2 regions of the Streptomyces clavifer genome follow, and region 2 is predicted to be linked to the other one. Evidence: riboswitches for the same ligand, from Rfam matches in the RefSeq annotation. Region 2 holds a riboswitch; the other holds the start of a gene.
The links. A riboswitch is a leader RNA that binds a small molecule or an ion and turns the genes downstream of it on or off. The one in region 2 is predicted to bind cyclic di-AMP.

Region 1: another riboswitch for cyclic di-AMP. It lies ahead of OG927_RS03745 (C40 family peptidase); the one in region 2 lies ahead of OG927_RS29225 (M23 family metallopeptidase).

The regions. Positions count from the first base shown of each region.
Region 1 is NZ_CP107793.1:921,027-936,514, reverse strand. It holds gene OG927_RS03785 (adenosylmethionine--8-amino-7-oxononanoate transaminase) at 1-200, opposite strand, end outside; gene bioB (biotin synthase BioB) at 193-1,401, opposite strand; gene OG927_RS03775 (8-amino-7-oxononanoate synthase) at 1,546-2,688, shown strand; gene OG927_RS03770 (DUF397 domain-containing protein) at 2,693-2,899, opposite strand; gene OG927_RS03765 (helix-turn-helix domain-containing protein) at 2,931-3,788, opposite strand; gene OG927_RS03760 (ATP-binding protein) at 4,018-4,449, shown strand; gene OG927_RS03755 (LysR family transcriptional regulator) at 4,711-5,631, opposite strand; gene OG927_RS03750 (LysE family translocator) at 5,704-6,351, shown strand; gene OG927_RS03745 (C40 family peptidase) at 6,370-6,840, opposite strand; cyclic di-AMP (ydaO/yuaA leader) riboswitch at 6,844-7,016, opposite strand; gene OG927_RS03740 (hypothetical protein) at 7,382-7,690, opposite strand; gene OG927_RS03735 (ABC transporter permease) at 8,245-9,240, opposite strand; gene OG927_RS03730 (TetR/AcrR family transcriptional regulator) at 9,361-9,981, shown strand; gene OG927_RS03725 (urease subunit gamma) at 10,120-10,422, shown strand; gene OG927_RS03720 (urease subunit beta) at 10,437-10,748, shown strand; gene OG927_RS03715 (urease subunit alpha) at 10,741-12,462, shown strand; gene OG927_RS03710 (urease accessory protein UreF) at 12,606-13,271, shown strand; gene ureG (urease accessory protein UreG) at 13,312-13,989, shown strand; gene OG927_RS03700 (urease accessory protein UreD) at 13,986-14,771, shown strand; gene OG927_RS03695 (alpha/beta hydrolase) at 14,922-15,488, shown strand, end outside.
Region 2 is NZ_CP107793.1:6,708,153-6,723,640, forward strand. It holds gene OG927_RS29180 (polyprenyl synthetase family protein) at 1-899, shown strand, start outside; gene shc (squalene--hopene cyclase) at 1,004-2,998, shown strand; gene OG927_RS29190 (phosphorylase family protein) at 3,003-3,656, shown strand; gene hpnH (adenosyl-hopene transferase HpnH) at 3,663-4,682, shown strand; gene ispG (flavodoxin-dependent (E)-4-hydroxy-3-methylbut-2-enyl-diphosphate synthase) at 4,687-5,853, shown strand; gene OG927_RS29205 (aspartate aminotransferase family protein) at 5,966-7,363, shown strand; gene OG927_RS29210 (helix-turn-helix domain-containing protein) at 7,423-8,091, shown strand; gene OG927_RS29215 (DUF6126 family protein) at 8,163-8,336, shown strand; gene OG927_RS29220 (tyrosine-protein phosphatase) at 8,408-9,217, opposite strand; cyclic di-AMP (ydaO/yuaA leader) riboswitch at 9,642-9,796, shown strand; gene OG927_RS29225 (M23 family metallopeptidase) at 9,801-10,739, shown strand; gene OG927_RS29230 (SGNH/GDSL hydrolase family protein) at 11,036-11,851, shown strand; gene OG927_RS29235 (GNAT family N-acetyltransferase) at 11,929-12,375, shown strand; gene OG927_RS29240 (STM4011 family radical SAM protein) at 12,356-13,240, opposite strand; gene OG927_RS29245 (STM4012 family radical SAM protein) at 13,299-14,657, opposite strand; gene OG927_RS29250 (STM4013/SEN3800 family hydrolase) at 14,654-15,466, opposite strand.

The DNA of each region.
Region 1 (15,488 bases), 5.8 Mb from region 2:
CCGTGCACCGCCGACCACCAGGACGACATGCCGTCCACCAACTCGAGCTGGCCGTCAGCCGGTTCGGCGAGCCGGAGCCGCACCCCGGACGCCGACTCCACGACCAGTGGCTCCTGACGGCCCGGCATCGGACCGTAGGGATGCCAGACGTGGGCCCGGTCCAGGGAGCGGAGTTCGGCAGGGGAGAGCGGATCAGGCATTGGGCGCGATGTCCGTGCCGGCGCCGCGACGGCGCACCGTCACCAGATCCGTTCGCACAGGGTCCGTTCGCGCAGGTTCCGCACCTGCGGGTTCGGGCCCCACAGCCGGGGCCTCGGAGGAGTCCTGAGCGGCCTCGGGAGTTTCGCCGCACGGGGAGCAGCCGCCGTCGTGCGAACCGCAGCCGCCGCCCGTCGTGGCGCGGTGCCGGGGAAGCGTCGTCGTGTCCGCCCCCTCCACCTCGAAACCGGCGTCCGCGATCATGTCGAGGTCGGACTGGCCCGACTGCCCCTCGGTGGTCAGGTAGTCACCCAGGAAGATCGAGTTGGCCAGGTTCAGGGCGAGCGGCTGCATCGAGCGCAGATGGACCTCGCGCCCGCCCGCGAGCCGCACCTCGACGTCCGGGCAGACGAACCGGACCATCGCCAGAATGCGCAGGCACCGTTGGGGAGTCAGGTGCCACTCCTTGGCGAGCGGGGTGCCTTCGATCGGGATCAGGAAGTTCACCGGCACCGAGTCCGGGTCCAGCCCGCGCAGCGAGAACACGACGTCCACCAGATCGGCGTCGGTCTCACCCATTCCCGCGATCAGCCCGGAACACGCCGAGAGGCCCGCGGACTGGGCCTGCTGCACGGTGTCCACCCGGTCGGCGTACGTGTGGGTGGTCGTGATCTCCCCGTACGTCCCCTCCGAGGTGTTGAGGTTGTGGTTGTACGCGTCGGCGCCCGCGGACCGCAGCCGGTCGGCCTGACCCTCCGAGAGCAGACCGAGGCACGCGCACACCTCGACGTCCTCGTGCTGCTCCTTGATCGCCTCGATCGTCTGCGACACGCGGTCGACGTCCCGGTCCGTCGGCCCCCGGCCGCTCGCCACCAGGCACACGCGCTTCGCACCGCCGGCCACCCCGGCGGCGGCGGCCTTCGTCGCCTCGTCCGGTTTCAGCCAGGTGTACTTGAGGATCCCCGCCTTGGAGCCGAGCCGCTGCGAGCAGTACGAGCAGTCCTCGGGGCAGAGTCCGGACTTCAGGTTCACCAGATAGTTGAGCTTCACGCGCCGCCCGAACCACTGACGGCGTACCTTTCCGGCCGCGGCCACCACGTCGAGCAGTTCGTCGTCCGAGGTCGCCAGCACGGCGAGCGCTTCTTCACGGGTCGGCAGTTCGCGCCGCAGTCCCTTGTCCACCAGCGTGTTCAGCAGGTCCATGGCCCTGATCCTGACGTACGGCACCGCCATCGGCCAAGGAGGAACCGGACAGCAGAGGCGGCCGAGGGTGTGTGTATTGCCACATCCTGACCTGCTGCGCACCCCGCTAGGGTCTGTGGGCTGCCTACAAAAGGGACCGCCCCCATGCCCTTCGCCCCGTTCGACTGGATCGATGACGAGGCCCGCCGCCGTGCCGCGGCCGGACTCGTCCGCACCCTGCGCCCCCGGCCCGCCGAATCGGGACTGCTCGACCTCGCGAGCAACGACTATCTCGGTCTCACGCGGCACCCCGAGGTGACCGCGGCCGCAGCCGAGGCGGCCCTCCGCTGGGGAGCGGGTGCCACCGGGTCGCGGCTGGTCACCGGGTCCACCACCCTGCACGCCGAACTCGAACGCGAGCTTGCGGACTTCTGCGGTTTCGAGGCAGCCCTCGTCCTGTCGTCCGGTTACGCCGCCAACCTCGCCGCGCTCACCGCGCTCACCGGGCCGGAGTCGCTGATCGTGTCCGATGCGGGGAACCACGCCTCGATCGTCGACGGCTGCCGACTCTCCCGCGCGGCCACTTCCGTCGTTCCGCACGCGGATCCGGACGCGGTGCGGAAGGCGCTGCACACCCATGGCGGACGGGCCCTGGCCGTGACCGACTCCGTCTTCTCGGTGGACGGCGACGCCGCTCCGCTGGGCGCCCTGGCCGACGCGTGCCGGGGCGGCGGAGCGGCACTCCTCGTGGACGACGCCCACGGCCTGGGCGTCCTGGGCGAGGGCGGGCGCGGCGCGCTCGGCGCCGCCGGGCTCGCGGGCGGCGAGGACATCGTGGCGACACTCACCCTCTCGAAATCCCTCGGCAGCCAGGGCGGGGCGATCCTCGGCCCTGCCCGCGTCGTGGACCATCTGGTCAACGCGGCCCGGACGTTCATCTTCGACACCGGCCTCGCTCCGGCGGCCGCCGGAGCCGCCCTGGGCAGCCTGCGGCTGCTGCGCAGGGAACCGGAACGGGCGGGCCGGGCCCGGGCCGTCGCCGCCGAACTGTACGACCGGCTGTCGGCGGCGGGGCTGACCGCCGTACGACCGGACGCGGCCGTCGTGTCGGTCCGGGCGCCGTCGGCACAGGCGGCGGTGCGCTGGGCCGCCGACTGCCGTTCGGCCGGTCTCGCGGTGGGGTGCTTCCGGCCGCCCTCCGTCCCGGACGGGATCTCCAGGCTGCGGCTGACCGCGCGGGCCGATCTGACGAGGGACGAGATCATGGCCGCGGTGGCCACGATCGTGGCCACCGCCCCCTCCGGCTGACCGCTCAGCCGCCCCGGTGCTCCCGCAGCCCGGCCACGAAGGACGTCCAGGCCGTCGCGGTGAAGTGCAGCGGCGGCAGGTCCACATCCTTGGAGTCCCGTACGGCGAGCAGGTCGCCGTCCAGTGGTGCGGCTTCCACGCAGTTGTTCATCCCGGTGCTGCGGCTGCTGCGCCGCCACCGGAGTGCGGGCTGTGCGAGACGGTCGGACATCGTGCCCCCCTCGGGCAGTCTGAAGATCCGGTCAACCGCCGCGGCCTACGGCGGCGATGAGGTCCAGCGAACGCTCCGGCGACAGCGCGTGAGCCTGCATGGTGCGGAAGGCCGAGCTGTACGCCTCAAGGTCTTCTCTCCGCTCCAGATAGAGACTACTCGTCAAGTGGTCAAGAACGACCACATCCAGATCAGAAATGGTCGGGAAGGAGAAGATAACGAAAGGTCCGGTGAGGCCGATGTAGCTGCCTGCGTCGAACGGGAGCAACTGCAACTGCACATGCGGCAATTGGGCCACGTCGGCCAGATGATTCAGCTGGTTCCGCATGACCTGTGGACCGCCGACGCCACGCCGTAGTACGGCCTCGTCGAGCACGGCGCTCAAGTGGAGCGGTCTGCGCGCGTGCAGTACTCCCTGCCGGGCGAGCCGGACCTCCACCAGGGAGTCCAGCTGCGCGGGCGGCAGCCCGTCCAGGGAGGACCGGGTGACCGCCCGTGCGTAGTCGGCGGTCTGGAGCAGTCCCGGCACCACCGAGGTCTCCAGGGTGCGTGCGGCTCCGGCCTGGGACTCCAGGCTGATGAAGTCGCGGTACTGGGGCGGGATGAGACCGCGATAGGCGTGCCACCATCCGTTGCCGCCCCCGCCCGCGGAGCCGACGAGCGCCTGGAGCAGTGACCGGAGCTGCGCGTCGTCGACCCCGTAGGCATCCAGTAACCGGGTCACGTCGCCCGGCCTCACCCCGCTCGCTCCCGTCTCGATCCGGCTCACCTTCGACTGGTGCCAGCCCAGCAGCCGGGCCGCGTCGCGGCTCGTGAGTCCCGCGCCGTGGCGCAGGCCGCGTAGTTCCTCGCCGAGCTTGCGACGGCGTACGACAGGGCCGTGCTGCATGCCGGCCTCCTTCCGCTGTGCGGAGAGCCGACCCGTGCCGGGTCGGCTCGGAAAGGGGCCAGTGTTGCGCCAGTACGAGGCTCAGGGGGCAGAGTTCACCGTAATGAGCGACAGATATATGCATATCTTGTGGATCGTCGTTACAGAGGGGTGCATCAGTGGCAGTCTGACGCGAAGCACAATCCAGGCCGATCGCGGTTCGGTCCGGGCGGGAAGGGACGGCGTCGCCATGGCAGACCATCAGGAAGCAACCGTCACTCTGCCGAGCGATCCGGTCTCGGTCTCCGCGGCCCGGAGACACGTGACCAGGGTGCTTTCCGAATGGGGCCTGTCCGACGATTCCGAGGCGGCCGACGTCATCCGGCTGATCGTGTCGGAGCTCGCCACCAACGCCGTGCAGCACACCTTCGGACAGTCGCCCACGTTCACGGTGGACCTCCGCCTCGACCGGGACGTCGAGCTCTACCTCGGAGTGACGGACAGTCACCCGCGCTGGCCCCAGAAGCTGCCCGCGGCGGTCCGGCAGGACAACGGTCGCGGCATGGTGATCATCCGTGCCCTGGCCAAGGAGTGCGGAGGGGGCCTGGGCGTCAGTCCCACCCCGGACGGCGGCAAGACCGTGTCCATCACCCTTCCCTGGCCCGTCCCCGCACGGGCCTGACGCCAGGTGCCGGTCGGTCGGCCTCCCGTGCGGATCCCGAGCCGCCGTACGGATCCCGGGCCGCCGCACGGATCCCTGGAGGCCGTACGGACCTCGCGCCTTCCGTTCGTCCGGGGGTCCCGCCTGGAGCGTGCCTTCGCTACGCACCTGAACTCCCGCACGGGCCGAGTTCCCGAGCGCGCTCGCGACTCCCGGCCAGGCCGGGGGCCCGGCCCGGCTTCCCACGCCGCAGGCCACGGCGCGCACCCGTGGTCACCACAGTCACTGCGTTCCCGTCGCCCCGCGGCCGAAGCCGCTGCGGAGCAGGGCCCTGAGCGTGGTCGCCGCGACCGAGCTCCGGTCACCCCGGTGCACCACGGAGATCGTCCGCCGGAACGCCGCCGCCTCCAGCCGGCGTACGGCGAGGGGCGTCGGGGACATCGACGCGACCATCTCCGGTACCACCGCCACGCCGAGCCCCGCGCTGACCAGTGCGCACACCAGCGCGTAGCCGGGGGATTCGCAGACCACGGCGGGGGTCGCCCCGGCCTCGGCCAGCGCGCGCTCCACCCCGCGTCTCGGCGGATGGGCGGGTGCGCTGCTGATCAGGGGCCTGCCCGCCAGCTCGCCCACGGGCAGGGAACCGCTGCCCTCGGACAGGACGTGGCCGACGGCGGTGATCAGCACCAGCTCCTCGACGAGCAGCGGGTCGGCGGACACCCCTGCGGGCATCGGCTCCGCGGTCGCGGGCTCGTACGCATGGGTCAGCGCCAGATCCACCTCACCCGCGGCCACCGCGGCCACCCCGGAGGGCGGCTCGTAGTCCGTGACGGTCAGTTCCACGTCCGGGTGGGCGCGCCGGAAGGCGGCGAGCACAGGGGGCAGCAGATGGATTCCGGCCGTCGTGAACGTACCGACCCGCAGTCGCCCTCCCGACAGCCCTGCGAGGCGGGCAAGCTCGTGCCGGGCCTGGTCCATCTCGTCCAGCACCCGTCTGGCCCGCCCCGCCAGCAGCTCACCGGCCGCCGTCAGCCGCGCCCCGCGATGGTGCCGCACCAGGAGCACCGCACCGGCTTCCCGCTCCAGCTTGGCCAGCTGCTGGGAGAGTGCGGGCGCGGTGTAGCCGAGCCGCGCAGCCGCCCGGGTGATCGAACCGGCCTCGGCCACCGCCACCAGCGCGGCCAGGCGCGTCGGATCGTACATTAAGCGTTCCTTTTGGCAGACCCAGAAGATTGCAAGTACACGCTAAAGGCCCGACGGGGTCATCGTGTGCACATGGACGCACAACTGATCGCCTTCATCGGGGTGGCCGCGGGCATGGTCGCGCTGCCCGGCGCGGACTTCACCGTGGTCGTACGCAACGCCCTGGCCTCGCGTGGATCCGGGGTCGCCACCGCGGTCGGAGTCGCCGGGGGCCTGCTCGTGCACACGGCGCTGGCCGTCGCCGGTCTGGCCGCCGTACTGGTCACGATGCCCGTGCTCTTCCGCACCGTGCAGCTGCTCGGAGGTGCCTACGTGCTCTGTCTGGGGCTCGGCGCCCTGTACGCGATACGCCGACGGGGTCCGGTGGCGGAGGGGAACCCGTCCTCGGACGAGGCCGGGGACAGGGCGCCGATGAGCCCCGGGCGCTCGCTGCGCCAGGGATTCCTCACCAACGCCCTGAACCCCAAGGCGCCCGTCCTCTTCCTGAGCCTGCTGCCCCAGTTCGTCCCCGACGGGCAGCCGCCCCTTCCCAGGACCCTGCTGCTCGCGTCGATGGTCGTACTGCTGGCGCTCGTCTGGTTCCCGGCCGTGGCCCTGCTGGTGGACCGTCTCGGCCGGTGGCTGCGCCGGCCGCGTACCGCCCGCGCGATCGAGGGCGGCAGCGGCGCGGCGCTCACCGCACTGGGCCTCGTCCTGGTGACCGGACCCCTGCTGCACTGATCCAGGTGGCTACAGCCGTCAGCGGACCCTCCCGTACCAGACGCTCTTCGACCAGATCTTCTCCAGCCGGACCACGGCACCGGTCTTCGGCGAGTGCCAGATCTTCCCCCCGCCGGCGTAGATGCCCACGTGGTAGACACTCCGGCCCGAGTGGAAGAACACCAGGTCGCCGCGTTGCCGCTGCGACTTGGTGAGGTGGCGGGTCTTGTTGTACTGCTGCTGGGCCGTGCGGGGGAGCTTCTTGCCCGCCTTCTTGAAGGAGTAGAGCGTGAGGCCCGAGCAGTCGAACCGGTTGGGCCCCGTGGCGCCGTAGCCGTACGGCGAGCCCTTCTTCGAGGCAGCGATCTTGAGTGCCTTCGTCGAGTGGGTCGCTGCCTCGGCGTCGTTGACGAGGCCGGGCGCCAGCATGGTGGTACCCAGAGCGATGGTGAGGACCGAGGCCGTTCCGGCCCGGGCAAGCAGAGACGGGACATGAACCTGCGCAGTCATGCGCAACCCTTCGTCAGCCGCCTGTGAAGGATGACCTGTCGGGTTCGGGCTGGCGAAGTTGCCCGGCCGCACACGGCGGCTTCACCCCGAGGGCCGCCCGGAATTCCGGTCGGCCCGTTGTGCTCGGGTCCTCCACTCCTGCCGATCCACTTCTGTCGACCAGGCATCCGGACAGCGGCAGGACTCGGCGTCCGCCCGGACCGCCCCGCCGCGGTGGCGGGGGCTTGTCGTCCCAGGGATCTTTACTCACGGACCGCCGGATTTCCGAGCTGAAATGGCGTTATGTGAGAGTCATCACGACTGATCCATTCGGGTGGACGGGTTCTGTTCCGGGCCTCGTCGGCGTTGTCCGACCAGCCCCGTACCAGCGGCGGAAGTACATATTCCGCTTGGCGTCCGCGCACACTGCGCAAGTTGGACTGTCCCTCGTGCGGGCGAGCGTCTACGCCGAACGAGCGAGCGAAACTGGTCCTCCCACCGGGCGTGTCGTGAAAGGGCGTCGAGAGCCGGCGGGGGCGGGGGATCCGGGGTGGGGCAGCTGTCAACTCGTCGGATCCGGAGGCATGGTGACCCGGCCTGCGCGTCGCTCCCCGTCCAGCAGTCGCAGTGCCCGTGCCAGCGTGGCCGCGTGAATCTGCGTCTCGCCCCGGTCGTGCATGAGTGCGAGCGCGTCGCGGAGGTCGGCGGCCCGTGAGGCCAGCGCCTGAGCGGCCCTCAGCGCTCCGTAGGTGTCGCTCCCACGGGCCGGATTGATCCGGCCGATCTGGTCGAGCACTTCCAGATAGCAGTCGATGAACTCGGCTTCGGCGCGGGTCAGTGCGGGAAGCGGCGGGAGCTGGGGTGAGGGCATCGGGGTCCACCTCGCGGGGTGCGGCGACTGGGGCGGTGCGCGGTTCTCCACGGCGTGATCCACGCATCCGTACGCCGGGGCGTCGAGGGTGTGCCGCTCGACGGGTCGAACTCCCGCCGGAAAACCCGTGTGACGGGCCGGCACGGCGACGGGCATCGCGTGGACACGCACCAACTCGCCCTCCCCGAGCCGGAGACCGGGGGCCGGTCCCGCACCGGAGCGTCCGGAGCAGGCTGTTGTATGACTACCCGCCCACCGGCCCGTGCATGTCGCCGCCCCGGCCCGCCCGTGCCTGTCGCCGCCCCGGTCGGCCGGGGCGGCCGCGAGCCGCGCCCCCGCACCCGCGGTCGGCCCGTCCGAGGAGGAACGCCTCCACGTCGTGGACGGGGGCGCGGCATCCTGGGTCGTGCGTCGCCGTCGTGGCGTGGAGCGAGCCGCAGGGCGAGTGGAGGGAGGGGGAGAGGCCCCCCTCGGCGCCGAAACGGCCGAGGTGCTCACGAGTCGGCCACCCCTCCGGTGTGGCGGGTGCGCGGCCGGCTCCGGTGTGAGGACACTCAGCCCACGGGTACGGGATCGGGCTCGGACGCGGGGGCTGCGGCGCCGTCGGTCCGCTCCGGGCGCCCGCGGCCGGCGACGAGGACGGCGAGCAGGCCGAGCGCAGCCCAGGCCGCCAGGATCGCCACGGCTCCGCCGGCGCCCCTTCCGTCGAAGAACGCGACCGACCGGAGCAGCGAGCCGCCCGCGCCGGGCGGCAGCCACTGGCCGATCAGGCCGACCGGCTCGGGGAGCAGCTCGGGTGCGCTGGTGACGCCGGAGAACGAATTGCCCAGCAGCACGATCAGCAGTGACCCCAGGCCGATCCCCGCCGGGCCGATCAGGGTGGCCAGGCCGGCCACGATCGAGCCGATCGCCAGCACGGTCAGCCCGATGGCGCCGGCCTCCGTCCACCAGGCCCCGGTGATCGCGCCGAGCCAGCTGTGGGTGACCGCGGTGGTGGCGATGCCCACCAGCGCCGCCGTGCCGGCCAGGGTCACCGCAGCCCGGGCGCCGCGCAGCTTCATCGAGGTCACGACCGCGCCGGCGGCGACCCCGGCGATGGCCAGCGGCAGGATGCTCGCGCCGAGCGCGCTGCCGCGGGGGTCTGCCGCCGGGGCCGCGACGACATCGGTGACCGGTACGGCGGTTCCTGCCGGTGAGGCTCCCGCGACCATCTGGGTCAGCAACTGGGAGACGACGGGGCCCGCCGCCGACGCGACGAGGAGCTGCGGCCCCTTGCCGGTGGCCACGACGGCGCCGTATACGACCCGGTTCTCGATCGCGGTGCGTGCGGCGGCCGCGTCGTCGTAGCGGTGGATCTCGAAGGCTCCCTCATGCTGCTGGAACCGCTCCTGCAGCTGACCGGCCGCGGCAGCGGACCCGGCGACGCCCACGGGCAGATCGCGCGGCGCGATCCGTGCGGCAGGCCATGCGAAGGCCCAGAGGGCGAGCGTCACCGCCAGGGGGACGAGCAGGACGATCACCACCGCACGGCGGTTCGGTGCAGCAGACATGGGGGTGCCTCGATTCGAAAGTGGCGATCCAAAGAGAAGGATCGTTCGTTTTACGACGGCTTCACTGTCCGCCCGGGGCGGATCCTTGTCAAGAAGGAACGTTCGTTTTAGGTTTGGGTCATGGCACGCGTATCCCAGGAGCACCTAGACGCCCGTCGTCGGCAGATCCTTGCCGGGGCCGCACGCTGTTTCTCCGGCAACGGCTTCCACGGCACATCGATGCAGGACGTGCTGAAGGAGGTCGGACTGTCGGCCGGGGCCGTCTATCGCTACTTCGCGAGCAAGGAGGACCTGATCGCGGCCATCGCCGACGAGGCCTTCCGCTCCATCCGGCAGGCGTTCGAGGAGGCGGCGGAGCTCACTCCGCCGCCCACCCCCGACGTCCTGCTCGGCCGGGTGCTGCGCAGGGTGATCGACGGGCAGGTGTACGGGCTGGAACGCCGTACGTGCGCCGCGCTGATGGTTCAGGTGTGGGCGGAGACCCTGCGCGACGAGCGGCTGGCGGCGACGCTCGAGGGCGGTTACACCGGCATGCGCGCCGCCTGGGCGAAGCTGGTCGATGCCTATCGCGCGGCCGGCATCATGCACTCCGACGTGCCCGCCGACGATGTCGCCCGCACGATGATCGCCACCGCTCAGGGCTTCATGGCCCAGGAGGCGCTGTTCGGCGGGGCGGAGCCCGAGGTGCTGGAGAACGGGCTGCGGGGCCTGATGTCCATGGATCCGCAAAAGATCAGTTAACGCGCCGGAAAAACTTCCGCCCTAACGTGCAATACCTGGCCGCGGAGCCCCGACCGTTCTTCAACAGTCTGTTGAAGATGGATAGGGTCCCGCTGCGCCCGGGGCCGGTACCGGGCGGAAGACGAAGAGGGTGGAAGCGTGCAACTGACTCCGCACGAACAGGAACGCCTGCTCATCCACGTGGCGGCCGACGTCGCCGAGAGGCGCAGGGCGCGTGGGCTGCGGCTGAACCATCCCGAGGCGATCGCCCTGATCACCTCGCACCTCCTGGAAGGTGCCCGCGACGGCCGGACGGTCGCCGAGCTCATGGCCTCCGGCAGGAAGGTGCTCACCCGCGCGGACGTCATGGACGGCATCCCGGAGATGATCCACGACGTCCAGGTGGAAGCCACCTTCCCGGACGGCACCAAGCTCGTCACCGTGCACGACCCGATCGTGTGACGGGGGAACGGCTGATGATTCCCGGAGAGATCCTGTACGCGGACGCCCCCGTGCCGCTCAACGAGGGGCGCCCCGTCACCCGCCTCACCGTCCTCAACGCCGCCGACAGGCCCGTCCAGGTCGGCTCGCACTACCACTTCGCCGAGGCGAATCCCGGCCTGGAGTTCGACCGCCGGGCCGCCCATGGGCTGCGCCTGCACATCGCCGCGGGGACCGCGGTGCGCTTCGAGCCCGGTATCCCCGTCGACGTCGAACTCGTCCCGCTCGCAGGCCTGCGCATCGTCCCCGGACTGCGCGGCGACACCGGAGGTTCCCTCGATGCCTGAGCTCAGCCGCCCGGTGTACGCCGATCTGTTCGGGCCCACCACCGGTGACCGAATCCGGCTCGCCGACACCGACCTCGTCGTCGAGATCGAGGAGGACCGCTGCGGCGGCCCGGGGCGGGCCGGTGACGAAGCCGTGTTCGGGGGCGGGAAGGTGATCCGCGAGTCGATGGGCCAGGCGCGCACCACCCGCGCCGAAGGTGCACCCGACACGGTGATCACCGGCGCCGTCATCATCGACCACTGGGGCATCGTCAAGGCCGACCTGGGCATCCGCGACGGCCGGATCACCGGCATCGGCAAGGCCGGCAACCCGGACACGATGGACGGTGTCCATCCCCACCTGGTCATCGGTCCCGAGACCGAGATCATCGCGGGCAACGGCAAGTTCCTCACCGCGGGGGCCATCGACGCCCACGTCCACTTCATCTCGCCGACCCTGATCGACCAGGCGCTCTCCGCGGGGATCACCACCCTTGTCGGCGGTGGCACGGGACCGGCGGAAGGTACCAAGGCCACCACCATCACCCCGGGCCCCTGGCACCTCGCCCGGATGTTCGAGGCGCTGGAGGCCTATCCCGTCAACATCGGTCTTCTCGGCAAGGGCAACACGATGTCCCGCGAGGCCATGCACTCCCAACTGCGGGCCGGAGCACTGGGGTTCAAGATCCACGAGGACTGGGGCGCCACCCCCGCCGTCATCGACGCCTGCCTCGGGGTCTGCGAGGAGACCGGCGCACAGCTGGCCATCCACACGGACACGCTCAACGAGGCGGGCTTCGTCGCCGACACCCTGGCCGCCATCGCGGGTCGCTCCATCCACGCCTACCACACCGAAGGCGCGGGCGGTGGGCACGCACCCGACATCATCAGCGTGGTCTCGGAGCCGTACGTCCTTCCCAGCTCCACCAACCCGACGCGGCCGCACACCGTCAACACCATCGAGGAACACCTCGACATGCTGATGGTCTGCCACCACCTCAACCCCGCGGTGCCGGAGGACCTCGCCTTCGCCGAATCCCGGATCCGGCCCTCGACCATCGCGGCCGAGGACATCCTCCACGACCTCGGCGCCATCTCGATCATCTCCTCGGACTCCCAGGCGATGGGGCGCATCGGCGAAGTGGTCCTGCGTACCTGGCAGACCGCCCATGTGATGAAGCGGCGGAGGGGCTCCCTGCCGGGCGACGGACCGGCCGACAACCACCGGGCCCGTCGCTATGTCGCCAAATACACCATCAACCCGGCGGTGGCCCAGGGGCTGGACCGGGAGATCGGCTCGGTGGAGAGCGGAAAGCTGGCCGACCTCGTGCTGTGGGACCCGGCCTTCTTCGGTGTGAAGCCGCAGACCGTGATCAAGGGCGGCCAGATCGCGTACGCGCAGATGGGTGACGCCAACGCGTCGATCCCCACCCCTCAGCCGGTCATGCCCAGGCCGATGTTCGGCGCCGTGGGCAGGGCCCCCGCTGCCAACTCCTTCAACTTCGTGTCCGCCGCGGCCATCGAGGACGGGCTGCCCGAACGGCTGGGGCTCGGCAAGCGGTTCGTGCCGATCACCAGCACCCGCGGTGTGACCAAGGCGGACATGCGGGAGAACGACGCCCTGCCTCGTGTCCGGGTCGATCCCGACAGCTTCGACGTCACCATCGACGGGGAGCGGGTCGAGCCGGCGCCTGCCGCGGAACTGCCGATGGCCCAGCGCTACTTCCTGTTCTGAACACGCCGCCCCTCCGACCCTCTGGACCCATGACCCGTTGAGCCCGCCGAGTCCTCCGACTCCGCTGGTCCTTCCGATCCCGTCCCTTCCGATCCCGTCCCACACGATCCCGATCGCCGACCCCCGAGGGCAGGACAGCACCCATGACGACGCGCGCCGCCCTGCTCGTCCTCGCCGACGGCCGGTTCCCCGCCGGTGGCCACGCCCACTCCGGTGGCGCCGAGCCGGCCGTCAAGGCGGGACGCATCCGCAACGCCCAGGACCTGGCGGACTTCTGCCTGGGCCGGCTCCACACCACCGGACTCACCTCCGCCGCGCTCGCCGCCGCGGCGGCGCACGGCCTCGATCCGCTCGCGCTCGACCAGGCCGCCGACGTCCGTACACCGTCGCCCGCACTGCGGGCCGTCGGACGCAAGCTCGGACGTCAGCTCATGCGGGCCGCGCGGTCCACCTGGCCCAGCCCCGAACTGGCCGCGCTCGCCGCGGCCCGGCCACGCGGCGCCCATCAGCCCGTCGTCCTCGGCCTCACCGCACGTGCGGCGGGCCTGGAGCCGGAGGACGCCGCACACTGCGTCGCGTACGAAGCCGTGAGCGGTCCGGCCACCGCGGTCGTCCGGCTGCTCTCGCTCGACCCCTTCGAGGCCACCGCCGTCCTCGCCCGCCTCGCTCCCGCACTCGACCGGGTCGCCGAAGAGGCCGCCGCGGCAGCACGGGACGGGATCGACGCGCTGCCCGCCGCCTCGGCCCCGTTGCTCGACATCACCGCCGAGGCCCACGCGGCCTGGCCGGTCCGCCTGTTCGCTTCCTGAACCCCGCCCCCCTCCGCCGTCACCCCCAGGAGCCGCACCCATGCACCTCGACCACGCCCACCACGGTCCCGCAGCCGTCAGTGCCGACGCCGCACGTCCCGACGGCACCCGGCGCGCCCTGCGCATCGGCCTCGGCGGACCGGTCGGATCGGGCAAGACCGCGACCGTCGCCGCCCTGTGCCGTGCCCTGCGCGACCGGCTGTCCATCGCCGTCGTCACCAACGACATCTACACCCGGGAGGACGCCGCCTTCCTGCTCCGCAACGCCGTCCTGCCGCCCGAGCGGATCCGGGCCGTCGAGACCGGCGCCTGCCCGCACACCGCGATCCGCGACGACATCTCCGCCAACCTCGAAGCGGTCGAGGACCTGGAGGAAGCGGTGGGGGCCCTCGACCTGATCCTCGTCGAGTCCGGCGGCGACAACCTCACCGCCACCTTCTCCAAAGGGCTCGTCGACGCACAGGTATTCGTCATCGACGTCGCGGGCGGTGACGACATCCCGCGCAAGGGGGGCCCGGGAGTCACCACCGCCGACCTCCTCGTCATCAACAAGACCGATCTCGCCCCGTACGTCGGCTCCGACCTCGGCCGGATGGCCCGCGACGCCGCGGAGCAGCGCGGTGAACTCCCCGTCGTCTTCACCTCCCTCACCTCCGCCGAGGGGGTCGGGCCGGTAGCCGACTGGGTGCGGGCGCAGCTCGCCGCCTGGGCCGCATGAGCGTCAAGGCCACCGCGCGGATCACCGCGGTCCCCGACGGGCGCGGGGCCACCGCCCTCCCCGTGCTGGAGAGCGAAGGGCCGCTCGCCCTGCGCCGCACCAGATCACCGGAGCCCGGATACGCCCGCGTCACCGTGGTCGGCGCGATGAGCGCACCCCTCGGTGGCGACCGCCTCGCCATCGAGGCGCGGGCCGAGGACGGCGCCCTGCTGGCCGTGGACTCCGCGGCGGCCACGGTGGCGCTCCCCGGCGCCGGCCCCGACGCGGGCCGCGCCTCGTACGCTCTGCGGCTCGGCGCGGGGGAGGGGGCGGAGCTGCGCTGGCTCCCCGAGCAGCTCATCTCGGCCTGCGGCAGCGCGCTCGACCAGACCACCCGGGTCGAACTCGCCACCACCGCGCGGCTGGTGCTGCGCGAGGAACAGATCCTGGGCCGGCACGGAGAGGACACCGGCAGCCTCACCACCCGTCTGACGGTCCACCGGGCCGGCCGTCCGCTGCTCGACCAGCAGCTGGCCTACGGACCCGGGGCGCCCGGAGGGTGGGACGGCGCCGCCGTACTCGGCGGCAACCGGGCCGTGGGGCAACTGCTGCTGGTCGACCCCGTGTTCGAGACCGCTTCGCTCGTGTCCCGGGTGCTCGGCCCCACCGCCGTACTCACCCCGCTGGCCGGACCCGGCGTCCTGGTGACGGCACTGGCCGCCGATGCCCGGCTCCTGCGCTGTCTGCTGGACGAGGTCCTGGAAGAGCTGCTGCACGGCCTGAGGGCGGCCCGCGGAGCCTGAGTCCGCTCAGCGGGCAGGGGTCACCGGTTATTGGTTCGGCAAAGAAACAGGTGTCCGCCCTGTTCTCAGCCACCCCACAGACGAAAGGATCCGCTGGACGCAGGAACACGTGCGCCGCCACCGGCGGCCACACACAGGGGGAGGTTCCACTTGATACGCACAGCAGTGCTCGGTTCGGCCGGCGCTCTGATCGCGGGGACGCTGATTGCGGGCGCGACCGCCGCGCCTGCCGCCGGCGCCGATGACCGTCACCACGGGTCCACGGAGGCGCGCGGCGTACAGCTCGCCGCGGCCAGGGCGGCGAAGACCGGCATCGACTGGACGGACTGTCCGGCCGACTGGGCGATCGCCGCGCCCATCCAGTGCGGATGGGTGACCGTGCCGCTCGACTACGCCAAGCCCCACGGCAAGCAGATCGAGCTCGCCGTCGACCGGCACGTCAGCACCGGCACCAAGGCCGAGCGCCAGGGCGCCCTGCTCTACAACCCCGGCGGCCCCGGTGGCTCCGGCATGGCCTTCCCGAAGCGCGTCGTCACGAAGAACCCGCTCTGGGCGAACACCGCGAAGGCATACGACTTCGTCGGCTTCGACCCGCGCGGGGTGGGCCACTCGGCGCCCATCTCGTGCATCGACCCGCAGGAGTTCGTGAAGGCCCCCAAGGCCGACCCGGTGCCCGACAGCGAGGCGGACAAGCGCGCGCAGCGCAAGCTGGCCGCC
Region 2 (15,488 bases):
GCCGGCCGGCCGACGGCGACGGCGGCAAGGCCGTGCGCCCCGCGCTCGCCCTGCTGTCCGCGGAAGCCGCGGGCGCGCCGCCCGAGGCCGGCATCCCCGGCGCCGTCGCCGTCGAACTCGTGCACAACTTCTCGCTGCTGCACGACGACCTGATGGACGGCGACGAGCAGCGCCGCCACCGCGACACCGTGTGGAAGGTGCACGGGCCGGCCCAGGCCATCCTCGTCGGCGACGCGCTCTTCGCGCTGGCCAACGAGATCCTGCTGGAGCTCGGCACCGTCGAGGCAGGCCGGGCGGCCCGCCGGCTGACCACCGCCACCCGCAAGCTCATCGACGGGCAGGCCCAGGACATCTCCTACGAGCACCGCGAGCGGGTCACCGTCGAGGAGTGCCTGGAGATGGAGGGCAACAAGACGGGCGCGCTGCTCGCCTGCGCCGTGTCCATCGGAGCGGTGCTCGGCGGCGCCGACGACCGCACCGCCGACACACTGGAGGCGTACGGCTACCACCTCGGCCTCGCCTTCCAGGCCGTCGACGACCTGCTCGGGATCTGGGGAGACCCGGAGTCCACGGGCAAGCAGACCTGGAGTGATCTGCGCCAGCGCAAGAAGTCCCTGCCCGTCGTCGCCGCGCTCGCCGCGGGCGGACCGGCCTCCGCCCAGCTGGGCGAGCTGCTGGCCGCCGACGCCAAGAGCAACGACTTCGACAGCTTCTCCGAGGAGGAGTTCGCCGCACGCGCGGCACTCATCGAGGAGGCGGGCGGCCGGGAGTGGACCGCCCAGGAAGCCCGTCGTCAGCACGCCGTGGCCATCGAGGCACTGCACGGCGTCGACATGCCGGAACAGGTACGGGCACAGCTCACCGCACTTGCCGACTTCGTCGTCGTACGAAAGAGATGATCACCATTCGCATATGACTCGCAGTCGCCGGCGGGTGCCCTGACCGGGCACCCGCCGACGGAGACCCCAGCACAGCAGCGGACCAACTGCACGAAGGGGAAGCCATGACAGCGACGACCGACGGAAGCACCGGAGCCGCGAACCTCCGCGCAGCCCCGGTAAGCGATCCGACCGACACGACCACTGCCGCGGACGATGTGCTCGCCGCCGCGCGGCAGGCCGCGGAACGCTCGGTGCGGCACCTCCTCGGCAGGCAGGACGAGCAGGGCTGGTGGAAGGGGGACCTCGCCACCAACGTCACGATGGACGCCGAGGACCTGCTGCTCCGTCAGTTCCTGGGCATCCAGGACCCGGCCACCGTGAAGGCGGCAGCCCGCTTCATCCGCGGCGAGCAACTGGGCGACGGAACCTGGGCGACCTTCCACGGCGGTCCCGGCGACCTCTCCGCCACCATCGAGGGGTACGTCGCGCTCCGGCTGGCCGGAGACCGGCCGGACGACCCGCACATGATCCGTGCGGCCCGCTTCGTCCGGGACCGGGGAGGCATCGCGGCAGCCCGGGTCTTCACCCGCATCTGGCTCGCGCTCTTCGGCTGGTGGAAGTGGGACGACCTGCCCGAGCTCCCGCCCGAGCTCATGTTCTTCCCGAAGTGGGTCCCGCTCAACATCTACGACTTCGGCTGCTGGGCCCGTCAGACCATCGTCCCGCTCACCGTCGTCTCCGCGAAGCGGCCCGTCCGCCCCGCCCCGTTCACCCTCGACGAGCTGCACACCGACCCCGCCCGCCCGAACCCTCCCGGGCGTACGGCTCCGGTGGCCAGCTGGGACGGCGTCTTTCAGCGGCTCGACAAGGCACTGCACCTCTACCACAAGGTCGCCCCGCGCGGACTGCGGCGCATCGCCATGAACGCGGCGGCCCGCTGGATCATCGAGCGCCAGGAGAACGACGGGTGCTGGGGCGGGATCCAGCCGCCCGCCGTCTACTCCGTCATCGCCCTGCACCTGCTGGGCTACGACCTCGACCACCCGGTGATGCGCGCCGGACTCGCCTCGCTCGACCGGTTCACCGTCCTGCGCGAGGACGGCGCCCGTATGGTCGAAGCCTGCCAGTCACCGGTCTGGGACACCTGCCTCGCCACCATCGCGCTCGCCGACGCCGGGCTGAGCCCCGACCACCCGGCCCTCGTGAAGGCCGCCGACTGGATGCTGGGCGAGGAGATCGTACGGCCGGGCGACTGGTCGGTGCGCAAGCCCCGACTGGCCCCGGGGGGGTGGGCGTTCGAGTTCCACAACGACAACTACCCCGACATCGACGACACCGCGGAAGTCGTCCTCGCGCTGCGCCGGGTGCGTCACCCCGACCCCGAGAGGGTCGAGGCCGCGATCGACCGCGGGGTGCGCTGGAACCTCGGCATGCAGTCCCGCAACGGCGCCTGGGGCGCCTTCGACGCGGACAACACCAGCCCCTTCCCCAATCGGCTGCCGTTCTGCGACTTCGGCGAGGTCATCGATCCGCCGTCCGCCGACGTCACCGGGCACGTGGTGGAGATGCTCGCCGTCGAGGGGCGTTCGAGCCACCCCCGCACCCGCCGCGGCATCGAGTGGCTGCTCGCCGAACAGGAGGCGAGCGGTGCGTGGTTCGGCAGATGGGGCGTCAACTACATCTACGGCACCGGGTCCGTGGTGCCGGCCCTGATCGCGGCCGGGCTGCCCGCGGCGCACCCCTCCGTCCGGCGGGCCGTCGGATGGCTGGAGTCCGTCCAGAACGAGGACGGCGGCTGGGGCGAGGACCTGCGCTCCTACCAGCAGGAGGAGTGGGTCGGACGCGGTGCGTCGACCGCCTCCCAGACCGCTTGGGCACTCCTCGCACTCCTCGCGGCCGGGGAGCGCGACGGCAGGCCCGTCGCGAGGGGAATCGGCTGGCTGGCGGGGACCCAGCAGGCCGACGGCTCGTGGGACGAGCCCTACTTCACCGGGACCGGCTTCCCCTGGGACTTCTCCATCAACTACCACCTCTACCGGCAGGTGTTCCCCCTCACCGCCCTCGGCCGGTACGTCTACGGCGACCCGTTCGCCACCGGTACCGGCAAGGGGGCCTGACCGGATGGGCGATGCCCGGAGGCACCCCGCCCCCGTCATGCCACTGCTCATCGCCTGCGCGCTCGGCATCGAGCACCTCGCCCTGCGCACGGGCAGGGGGAAGGGCGGCCCCGGCCCGGTGACCGTCATCAGGACCGGGATGGGTCCCAAGGCCGCGGAGAACGCCGTCCGCCGGGCGCTGGGACAGGACGGGGTCCGGGGCGCCGCGGTCATCGCCTCGGGCTTCTGCGCGGGGCTGGCCCCCGGCATGCACCCCGGTGACCTCGTGGTGGCCGAGGAGACCCGGGACGACAGCGGCACGACGGCCTGTACCGGGACGGGTCTGCTGGTCGACGCGCTGACCAGAGCGGTACCGGGCCGCAACGTCCACACCGGGCCGGTGACCGGCTCCGGTCACGTCGTCCGGGGTGCCGAACGCGCCGGGCTCCGGGCCACCGGAGCCATCGCGGTGGACATGGAGTCCGCCGCCACGCTCCGCACCGCTGTACGGACCGGCCCCCGCCCGGTTGCGGCCGTACGAGTGGTCGTGGACGCTCCTGAGTACGAGCTCGTCCGTATCGGCACGGTCCGCGGTGGAATATCGGCATTCCGTGTTCTTCGTGCTGTCCTTCCGGCTTTCCATGAATGGCACCGATCTTTGCTGCTCCCCAGGAGGTGAGCCCAGATGGCCATGCCGCTCCGTCAGTCCATCAAGGTTGCGACGTATCTGATCGAACAGAAGCTCCGCAAGCGGGACAAGTTCCCGCTGATCGTCGAGCTGGAGCCCTTGTTCGCCTGCAATCTGGCGTGCGAGGGCTGTGGGAAGATCCAGCACCCGGCCGGGGTGCTCAAGCAGCGCATGCCGGTCGCCCAGGCGGTCGGGGCGGTGCTCGAATCGGGCGCCCCGATGGTGTCCATCGCCGGTGGGGAACCGCTGATGCACCCCCAGATCGACGAGATCGTGCGTCAGCTGGTGGCGAAGAAGAAGTACGTCTTCCTCTGCACCAACGCCATGCTGATGCGTAAGAAGCTCGAGAAGTTCACGCCGTCGCCGTACTTCGCCTTCGCCGTGCACATCGACGGACTGCGCGAGCGGCACGACGAGTCCGTCGCCAAGGAAGGTGTCTTCGACGAGGCGGTGGAGGCGATGAAGGAGGCCAAGCGGCGCGGCTTCCGGGTCACCACCAACTCCACCTTCTTCAACACCGACACCCCCCAGACCATCATCGAGGTCCTCAACTACCTCAACGACGACCTGAAGGTCGACGAGATGATGATCTCGCCCGCGTACGCCTACGAGAAGGCACCCGATCAGGAGCACTTCCTGGGCGTGGAGCAGACCCGCGAGCTCTTCAAGAAGTCCTTCGCCGGCGGGAACAGGGCCCGCTGGCGCCTGAACCACTCGCCGCTCTTCCTGGACTTCCTGGAGGGCAAGGCGGACTTCCCGTGCACGGCCTGGGCGATCCCCAACTACTCGCTCTTCGGATGGCAGCGTCCCTGCTACCTGATGAGCGACGGGTACGTCCCCACGTACCGGGAGCTCATCGAGGAGACCGACTGGGAGAAGTACGGACGCGGCAAGGACCCGCGGTGCGCCAACTGCATGGCGCACTGCGGCTACGAGCCGACCGCCGTCCTCGCCACCATGGGGTCGCTGAAGGAGTCCCTGCGGGCGGCGCGGGAGACCATCGGCGGGAACCGGTGACGCCATGACCGCGGGAGAGCCGGTCGCGCTGGGTCTCCCCGCGCTGCCGGCCCGGCCGCTCGCCGACCGACGCGTCACCCGTCAGATCCAGGTCGGGTCGGTGGCGGTCGGTGGGGATGCTCCCGTGTCGGTGCAGTCGATGACGACGACGCGTACGTCGGACATCGGTGCGACGTTGCAGCAGATCGCGGAGCTGACGGCGTCGGGCTGTCAGATCGTGCGGGTGGCGTGTCCGACGCAGGACGACGCGGACGCGTTGTCGACGATCGCGCGGAAGTCGCAGATCCCGGTGATCGCGGACATTCATTTCCAGCCGAAGTACGTGTTCGCGGCGATCGACGCGGGGTGTGCGGCGGTGCGGGTGAATCCGGGCAACATCAAGCAGTTCGACGACAAGGTCAAGGAGATCGCGAAGGCTGCCGGGGATGCGGGGACGCCGATCCGGATCGGTGTGAACGCGGGTTCCCTGGATGCGCGGCTGTTGCGGAAGTACGGGAAGGCGACGCCGGAGGCTCTGGTGGAGTCGGCGCTGTGGGAGGCGTCGCTGTTCGAGGAGCACGGGTTCCGGGACATCAAGATCTCGGTGAAGCACAACGACCCGGTCGTGATGGTGAACGCCTACCGTCAGCTGGCCGCGCAGTCCGACTACCCGATGCATCTGGGTGTGACCGAGGCCGGCCCCGCGTTCCAGGGGACGATCAAGTCCGCGGTGGCGTTCGGTGCGCTGCTGTCGGAGGGGATCGGGGACACGATCCGGGTGTCGTTGTCGGCTCCTCCGGTGGAGGAGGTCAAGGTGGGTCTGCAGATCCTGGAGGCGCTGAATCTGAAGCAGCGGCGTCTGGAGATCGTGTCGTGTCCGTCGTGCGGGCGGGCGCAGGTGGATGTGTACAAGCTGGCGGATCAGGTCAGTGCGGGGCTGGACGGTCTGGAGGTCCCGCTGCGGGTCGCGGTGATGGGCTGTGTCGTGAACGGTCCGGGTGAGGCCCGTGAGGCTGATCTGGGTGTGGCGTCGGGCAACGGCAAGGGCCAGATCTTCGTGAAGGGCGAGGTCATCAAGACCGTCCCGGAGTCGAAGATCGTGGAGACCCTCATCGAGGAAGCCATGAAGATCGCGGACGGCATGGAGGAGGCGGGCGCCGCCTCCGGGGTCCCGGCCGTGACCGTGAGCTGAACCAGGACCGGGAAGGGGCCCGAACACGACGATGGGGAATCACCACGGGGCTCGGGACCGCAGGGCACCGAGCCGGTCACGGCACCGGAACGCGGCGAAGGGAGAGCGGGGAATGAAGGACGACGGGCCCACGGGCTTCGACCTGGCACGGCTCCTCGCGGAACGCGGCGCCGAACGCTACGAGCTGCACACCCGGCACCTGAACCACCAACTGCCGCGCATGCTCCGCACGCTCGGCTTCGACAAGGTCTACGAGCGGGCCGAAGGCGCGTACTTCTGGGACGCGGACGGCAACGACTACCTCGACATGCTCGCAGGCTTCGGCGTGATGGGGCTGGGCCGGCACCACCCCGTCGTGCGCAAGGCCCTGCACGACGTCCTCGACGCCTCGCTCGCCGACCTCACACGCTTCGACTGCCAGCCGCTGCCCGGACTGCTGGCCGAGCGGCTGCTGGCGCACAGCCCGCACCTTGACCGGGTCTTCTTCGGGAACAGCGGGACCGAGGCGGTCGAGACCGCGCTCAAGTTCGCCCGCTACGCCACCGGTAGGCGGCGCATCCTCTACTGCACCCACGCCTTCCACGGACTGACCACCGGCTCGCTCTCGGTCAACGGCGAGTCCGGCTTCCGGGACGGCTTCGCACCCCTGCTCCCCGACACGGAGATCGCGCTCGGCGACCTCGACGCCCTGAGGCGCGAGCTGAAGCGCGGCGATGTGGCCGGTCTGGTCGTCGAGCCGATCCAGGGCAAGGGTGTCCATGCCGCGCCGCCCGGCTTCCTGCGGGCGGCGCAGGAGCTGCTGCACCGGCACAAGGCGGTGCTCATCGCCGACGAGGTGCAGACCGGGCTCGGCAGGACCGGCGACTTCTACGCCTACCAGCACGAGGAGGGCGTCGAGCCCGATCTGGTCTGCGTGGCCAAGGCGCTGTCCGGCGGTTACGTGCCGGTCGGGGCGACGCTCGGCAAGGACTGGATCTTCAAGCGCGTCTACTCCTCCATGGACCGGGTCCTCGTCCACTCCGCGAGCTTCGGATCGAACGCCCAGGCCATGGCGGCCGGGCTCGCGGTGCTCGCCGTGATGGAGGACGAGGAGACCGTCGCGAACGCCCGCCGCACCGGTGATCTCCTGCGGGAGCGGCTCGCGGCACTCGTCGGCCGCTACGAGCTGCTGCACGAGGTCCGGGGGCGGGGGCTGATGATCGGCATCGAGTTCGGCCGGCCCTCCTCGCTGAAGCTCCGCAGCCGCTGGACCATGCTGCAGGCGGCGCGGAAGGGCCTCTTCGCACAGATGGTCGTGGTCCCGCTGCTGCAGAGACACCGCATCCTCACGCAGGTGTCCGGAGACCACCTGGAGGTGATCAAGCTGATTCCGCCGCTGGTCATCGGGGAGCGGGAGGTGGACCGCTTCGTGACCGCTTTCAGCGCGGTCATGGACGACGCGCACGACGGGGGCGGGCTGATGTGGGACTTCGGCAGGACCTTGGTGAAGCAGGCGGTGGCCAACCGCTGAGCTCTTGCCTCTGAGGTAAGAAATTTGCCCGAGAGGAAAGATCCTGGCTCAATGAATGTATGAAACCTCCCGAAGGAGGGGTGGCCGACGATCTGCCGGGGGTCGCGCCGCGCCTGCGTGACCTGCGTCGCGACCGGGGCCTCACCCTGGAGACCGCCGCCGGGCGGGCGGGGCTCTCCCCGGCCCACCTCTCCCGGCTCGAGACGGGCCGAAGGCAGCCCTCGCTCCCCATGCTGCTCGGACTCGCCCGCATCTACGGTACGACGGTCTCCGCACTCCTCGGGGAGATGCCGCCCGAACGTGACGCGATCGTCCGCGGCGGTGCCGTCGGCGGAGGGGCGATCTCCCGCCCCGGAGTGGCCCCCTTCGAAGGGTCAGGCGGAGGCTTCGGCGGTGCCGAGGCCGACGGCTGGCTGTACCACCAGGCCGGCGCCTCGGGCCGTGCCATGCAGGCGCTGCGCGTCAGCGTCCCGTACGGGGCACAGAGTGATCTCGTACGCGTCCATCCCGGCGAGGAATGGCTGTACGTCCTCGACGGGCGGTTGCGGGTGACCCTGGGGGAGACCGTGCACGACCTCGGGCCCGGTGACAGCGCGCACTTCGACTCGCTCACCCCGCACCGGATCGCCGCCCTCGACCGGGGAGGCGTGCGGCTGCTCTTCGTCCACACACTGCTGCAGAGTCCCGCAGCCGAGCTGTGCCTGGGCGGCGAGGTCCACCGGGTGTGAACCCCGCCCGTCCCGATACCCCTCAGATCCTTCGTTCCCCTCGGCCCGAGCGGTCGAAAGAGAGGACTGTCATGTCCGATTCAGCAGACTACGACCCGCTCACGCCCCGCAGGCAGAAAGGCACGGACACGCAGGAGCGGAAGATGCCCCGCGGTGTGGTCATCCGGCTCTTCGCGTACCTGGTGGCCGGGCACGTCATCGCGGCGTTCCTCTACGTCCTGTTCACCGTGGCGGGCAAGAGCTGACCCGCCGGACGTGGCGGGGGAGGGTCTGCCGCTCACGGTGGAGGTGGGGCCGGCTCGCCGGCGCCTCGGCCCTACGCGTCCTCGACGAGGCGCTCGCGCAGACGCTCGCGGGTGGCGGGCGTCAGCTTCAGGCCCTCGGTGAGGTAGCGCTCCGTGCCGCCCCAGGTCTCCTCGATCGCGGTGAACGCGGCGGCGAGGTAGTCGGGGTGCGCGCCGAAGAGCGGATTGAGCAGCTCCATCACCTCGTCGGACATCCCCGCCGACGAGGTGTCGCTGCGCCGCACCTTGTAGCGGCGGTGCGCGTCGTTGGACTTCAGGTAGTCGGCCTCGATGGCCTCCTTCTCGACCCCGACCGCCAGCAGCGAGACCGCGATCGACAGGCCGGCCCGGTCCTTGCCCGCCGCGCAGTGCATCAGCGCGGGAACGCTGTCCTCGGCCAGCGCGTGCAGCACCCTGCTGTGCTCGGCCGTGCGGTCCGTGATGATGGACCGGTACGAGGCGATCATGCGGTCGCTGCCCCTGCCGTCGGCGAGGATCGAGCGCAGTTGCTGGATGTTCCCGTCACGCACGAGCCGCCAGAACTCGGCGCCGTCGGCGGGGTCGGAGAGCGGGATGCTGACGTTGCGGACGCCGGGCAGCTCCACGTCGAGGCCGTCGAGCTTGTGGTCCGCCGCGTTGCGGAAGTCGAAGACCGTGTGCAGCCCGAGGCCGGCGAGGAACGCGGCATCGGCCTCGGTGGCGTGCGCCAGGTGCCCGCTGCGGTAGAGGCGCCCGTGCCGCACCTTCCGGCCGTCCACGGTCGGGAGCCCGCCCACGTCGCGGAAGTTGCGGACACCGGTCAGCTCGGTGTCGGTCGGCGGAACCTCTGGCAGCTGCGTCACAAGGACTCCTGAAGTGTCTGGCGTCGGCGCCTCTCGCCGACGAGGGCACGCTCGCGACGATACGACATGGATTCATCGGGCAACCGTCTCGGTCTTCGCCCCGTTTTCGGCCCGGTCCGAAAGGAAGAGAAATCGCGCCATGTCCGTATTGGTGTATTTAGCAGAACATGCCCCGCTTGTGCGGGAGATGGGCGGCGGCAGGTGAGCGGGATCATATCCGTGACGGTGTGTGGCGGAACCACGGGCGGGTATTCCGGACGCCGCGCGGAAAGCCAAGATCCGTAATCCACGGAGTGTGACCGGAATTCCGGACGGGAAAGGAGGGGCGGATTCCGGTCCGCAACCGGCGGCTTGTTCCCGGCGTCCCGGCTCGCCTACGGTCACGGTCAATCCGGACGGAACGCCTAATCCTGCCGCCGCCCGGAATCCGCACCGACCTACGTGTGGCAGGAGCGGGGGAACCAGGCAAGCCGCCGACCGGAGGGATCCGGGACGGCTCGGGGTCAAGTCGCGTCCAGCGCGGCCGGGCATCTCCAGCCCGAACCCGACAGCTCACCTCGCAGGCGCCGGAGAGGACATCCCCATGCCCGCAAAGGGTAAGCACCGTCGTACGAAGACCGGCCCGATCTCCCGTGGCGTCCTCGCCGCAGGGACCGGCGGCGCCGTTCTCGCCCTTCCGCTGATCGGCGCCACCGGTGCGCACGCGGCGGAGCAGGCCGCTCCCGCCGCCAAGCCGGCGGCCGCGGCTGCGGCGCACAGCGCGCCCGCCGCCTCGGTGGCGAAGAAGCAGAGCGCGCCCAAGACCTACTCCGTGGTCTCGGGCGACTACCTGTCGAAGATCGCGGCCGACCAGAAGCTCAAGGGCGGCTGGGAGAAGCTGTACAAGGACAACCGGGACGTCGTCGGCGACAACCCGAGCCTGATCCTCCCGGGCATGAAGCTGACCCTCGGCGCCAAGGCGTCCGGCCCGGCGGTGCAGTCCGCGCCCAAGGCCGCGCCGTCCGAGGCCGCCCCCTCGAAGGCGGAGGCCACCCCCGAGGCGGCCGCTCCGGTCGAGAAGAAGACGACGGCCACCAACGCGTCCGACTCCTCCGCCGCTTCCGAGAGCAACAGCTCCGGCTGGACCTCCCCGGTCGCCGACGCCAACGTCACCACCCAGTACCGCGCCTCCGGCGCCAGCTGGTCCAGCGGCTACCACACGGGCTCCGACTTCCAGGCCGCCTCCGGCACGAGCGTCCGGTCCATCGGCCCGGGCACCGTGGTCTCGGCCGGCTGGAGCGGTTCGTACGGCAACGAGGTCGTCATCCAGCACAGCGACGGGATGTACTCCCAGTACGCCCACCTGTCGTCGCTCGACGTCTCCGCCGGCCAGACCGTCACCGGCGGCCAGCAGATCGGCCTCTCCGGCTCCACCGGCAACTCCACCGGCCCGCACCTCCACTTCGAGGTCCGCACCGGCCCGAGCTACGGCTCGGACGTCGACCCGGTCGCCTACCTGCGCGCGCACGGCGTCTCCATCTGAGGGGCGTCTCCGGGCGGGCGTCTTCCCGCGAGGCTCTCCAGCTGAAAGCCCTCGGGTGACGTCTCGATATGAGCATCCCGATGTGGGCGTCTTCATGTGAAGGCCTCCATGGGACACGGCCGTCGGTCGGCCCGAAAGTTCGACAGTTCGCCGGGAAGAGGGGCGGTGCGCGGCGGCGCACCGCCCCTCTTCTTATTCCGGCTTTACCAAAACCTGACCGGGTGGTCTTTCTCACCACCCGTCAACCCCCCATTACGGTCGCGTAGGTCACATTCAAAGGTGCAGGATATGCACTTGTGGCAGACGATTCGAGAAACACACAACGAGGCATCATCGGGTCGTACGCGGCGATCGGCGACAGTTTTACCGAGGGTGTCGGGGACCTGGGTCCGGATGGGCGGCTCCTCGGCTGGGCGGACCGCTTCGCGGTTCTCCTCGCGGACCAGCTCCTGGTTCCCGGGGTCCCCGAAGGCCCGCACGGGAACTTCCGGTACGCCAACCTCGCCGTACGCGGACGGCTCCTCGACCAGATAGTCGAGGAACAGGTCCCCCGCGCCAGGGAACTGGCACCGGATCTGGTGACCTTCTGCGCGGGCGGCAACGACATCATCCGGCCCGGCTCCGATCCGGACGACGTGGCCGAACGCTTCGAGCGCGCGGTCGCCGATCTGACGCAGTCCGTCGGCACCGTCATGGTCACCACCGGCTTCGACACGCGGCATGTGCCGGTGCTCCGTCACCTGCGCGGCAAGATCGCCACGTACACCGCCCATGTCCGCTCCATCGCCGACCGCTACGACTGCCCGGTCCTGGACCTGTGGTCGCTGCGGTCCGTGCAGGACAGGCGCGCCTGGGACAACGACCGGCTGCATCTCTCGCCCGAGGGCCACACCCGGGTCGCGCTGCGCGCCGCCCAGGTCCTGGGACTCGACGTGCCGGCCGACCCCGACCAGATGTGGCCGCCGCAGGCCCAGCGCGGGACGCTCGAAGTGCGGCGCGACGACATCCACTGGGCACGTGAGTACCTGGTCCCGTGGATCGGACGACGCCTGCGCGGCGAGTCCTCCGGCGACCACGTCGAAGCCAAGCGCCCCGACCTGCTGCCGCTGTGAGTTCCCGGACGACCGCCCGGCTCCCGGCGGCGGCCGCCTCGGAACGGACCGGTCCGCCGGGAGTACCGGAGTGGGAGCTGCGCGCCGCACGGGCCGATGACGTCGAGGCGGTCGCGGAGCTGCGGGCCGTCGTCATGCGCGCGGACCTCGAGCGCCTCGGACGCTACGACGAGCACCGCGTGCGGCAGCGGCTGCGGGACTCGTTCTCCACCCGGCACACGTCCCTCGTGATCGCCGGCGGCCGGTTCGCGGGATGCGTGACCGTCCGGCCCGCCGGCGACGGGAAGCTGCTGGAGCACTTCTACCTGGCCCCGCAGCACCAGGGCAGGGGGCTCGGATCCGCCGTTCTGCGTACCGTGCTGGAGGGCACCGACCGGGAAGGCGCGACCGTGCGTCTGACCGTCCTGCGCGGCAGCGCCGCACGCCGGCTCTACGAGCGGCAGGGATTCGTCATGGAGGCCCAGGACCCGGTCGACGTCTTCATGGTGCGCCCGGCGGGCCCGGTCACCGCTCCGCGAGCCTGACCGGCGACAGATCCAGGGTCTGCCGGCGCGCGGGGATCCGCTCCAGGACGCCGCCCGCGAAGACGTCGTACAGCGGCAGCGTCTCCAGGTGCACATAGCCGATGTGACAGTCGCACACGTCGGCCGGGCAGCCGCGCGGGCCGAGGGAGCGCCGGTAGCTGCCGTCGTAGAGGTTGCCCAGCTCGGCCCGGACGAAGTGGCAGCGCCGCACCGTACCCTCGCCGTCGACGGAGATGACGGACTCGCCCGTCCGGCAGGGCAGCCCGGCCGAGCTGTGCGGGTGCCTGCTGTAGGGGAAGAGCGGGTCGAGGGCCGTCCACCGGTCCGCCTCCGCGTCCGTATAGCTGTGCCCTTCGGCGGCGTTGATCCAGAGGTACACCTCGTCGGGCAGTGCGCCACGCAACCGCCGGGCCTCCTCCAGATGGTCGTCCAGCCCCACGACGCCGACGCTGTAGCGCACTCCGAGGTCCGACAGCTCCCGGCATCTGCCGAGGAAGCGTTCGTACGGTGTCTGGCCCGGGTGGTACGTGCACCACAGGGCGACCTTGTCGCGCTCGGCGCCGGTCAGCCAGCCGGTACGGGCGCTGAGATTGGTCTGGATGGCGACCCGGCCCACGTGCGGCAGCTGCGACAGCTCCATGATCGCCCTCCGGTACCAGGACCGGACCAGCCCTTCGCCCCACGGAGTGAACAGCACCGACAGCCGGTCGCCCGTCTGCGCGGCGGCCCAGGCCGTGAACCGCTCCAGTGCCGCCCGGTCGGCGCGCAGCTGCTCGCCGCTGTCCCGCCGCTTGGCGAAGGGGCAGTAGGGGCAGTCGTAGTCGCACGAGGCCAGCGGGCCCCGGTACAGGATCGTCAGGTCCATGCTCATCGGTCCCTGTTCGTCGGGTCCACCGTCGGGGTGTCCGTGCTCATCGGGCGGCTCACTTCTGTTCGTACGCGGCCATCGCGGCCCGTACGGCGGGGGAGAAGAGCTCCGGGCCCAGCGCGTCGGAGTGGGCCAGGCCCTCGGGTGAGAGCCGCAGCAGACCGGGGGGCGCGGACGTGTCCAGCCAGCCGCGCCCGGCGACGAGGTCGAGCTCGTCCGTGAAGTCGGCCCGGGGATCCGACCCGAACCGCTCTCGGTACTCCTCGGACCGCAGACCCCCGGCCTGGAGCAGCGACTGCAGAACGTGGCGCCTGCGCGCCTCGTCACCGTCGACGTACCTGCCGACCTCGGCGCGGGAGAAGTCCTCGGTCGCCGTGAATCCGTCGATGATGCCCCTGATCTCCCGCATCTCCACCGCGTAGTCGAAGGAGTAGTGCAGCGAGGAGGTGTACGAGCGGGCGCCGCAGCCGAGCCCGATCATGCCGTCGGTCTGGCAGGCGTAGTCGTCGGGACCCGCGTGCGGCGCGTCGGCACGGCGGAACATCCGCATCGACACCTGCTCGTACCCCTGGCCCAGCAGATGCTCCCGGCCCGCACGGTAGAGGCGCAGCCGCTGCTCGTCCCAGGCGGCGTCCGGCCCGTCCGCTGTGCCCGCCGCGGTGCCCTGGCGGCCGAGGCCGGTCAGCGGGCGCACGTACAGCGGGTAGAGGTACAGCTCCTCGGGCCGCCAGGCCAGGGCGGCGTCCAGCGAGGTGCGCCAGGTCTTCTCCGTCTGCCCGTCGATCCCGTAGATCAGGTCGATGTTGAGGACCGGGATGCGGGCGTCCCGGATCCGGCCCAGGGCCGCCTCGACCTCGGAGCGGTGCTGTGGGCGGACCGCCGCACGTGCCTCGGCGTCGACGAAACTCTGCACACCGATGCTGATGCGGGTGGTGCCGCGGTCGGCGAGCACGGCCAGCCGGTCCGCCGTCGCAGTCGACGGCGAGGTCTCCACCGACAGGGGGACGGACCGCAGATCGGCCCCCATCCGCTTCTCCGCTATGTCGCAGAGCCGCTCCAACTCGCCGGCGGTCAGGAAGGTGGGAGTGCCACCGCCGAACGCGGCGGCCGAGAAGCGCACCGGCCCGTCGTCCCCCAGCGCGTCCCGGACGGCGGAGGCCTGCCGGTCCAGCGCGTCCAGATAGCGCGTGGTCAGCTCGTCGGGTGCGCCGATCCGGGTGAACAGGTTGCAGAATCCGCAGCGGACCTCGCAGAACGGTATGTGGAGGTAGAGCGAGAGCGCGTCCTTGCGCTCCGCCGCCCACAGGTCGCGCAGCAGCGGCCGGCCGGCGGGGTGGGCGGCGAGCGGGCGGTACGCCGTCTTGTGCGGGTAGGCGTAGACGTAGCTCTGGTAGGGCCTGGTGGCGCTGGTCATCGAGATGCCCCCGGATCGAGGAAGAAGTGGGCGTACGGCACGGTCCAGACCGCTTCGTGGCCGAGCCGGTGGCCGGTGTACCCGTCGTCGCCGTAGGCCGTGCCGTGATCGGAGCAGACGATGGCGAAGCACCTGCGGCGACTGCTCGCGGCGGCGAACAGGCGCCCGATGTGCCGGTCCACGTACTCCAGGGCCGCGGCGTGGGTCGCCCTGGAGTCACCCGCGTCGGCGGTGGCTCCGGGCAGGTGGAACCAGTTGGGCTGGTGCAGGGCCGACACATTGACGAACAGGAACAGCTTCTGCTCCCGGGGCAGTTCCGCGACGACCTGTTCGGCGCACGCCACCTGCTCCTCGAAGGACGTCGGCGACGCCACCCCGAATTCCGGCTCCCAGTGGCTCTCCTGGAACATTCCGGGCAGCACGGAGCCGAGTGGGGGGCGGCGGTTGAAGAAGCCGACCCCGCCGACGCACACCGTGCGATAGCCGGCCCCGGCGAGGCCGGAGACCACATCGGGTGTGTCGTGGACGAAGGTGCCGTCCGCGGTGGACTCACTGCCCGCGAAGCGCGCCGCGAACAGGCGCGGGTGCGGGCCGGGCGATGCGGGCGTCGGCAGGAAACCGGCGAAGATCGCCTGATGGGAGGCGTAGGTGAAGCTGCCCGGCGCATGCCTCTTCTCCCAGGCACCGCCCGGCAGATGCCGGGAGAGATTCGGCAGGCGCCCCGCGGCGGCCAGCTCCTCGGCGACGTCGTACCGCAGCGTGTCCAGGGTGACGAGCAGCAGATCGTGACTGCCCACCACCGTGTTCATGTCGGGATTGCTTGGATCCGTG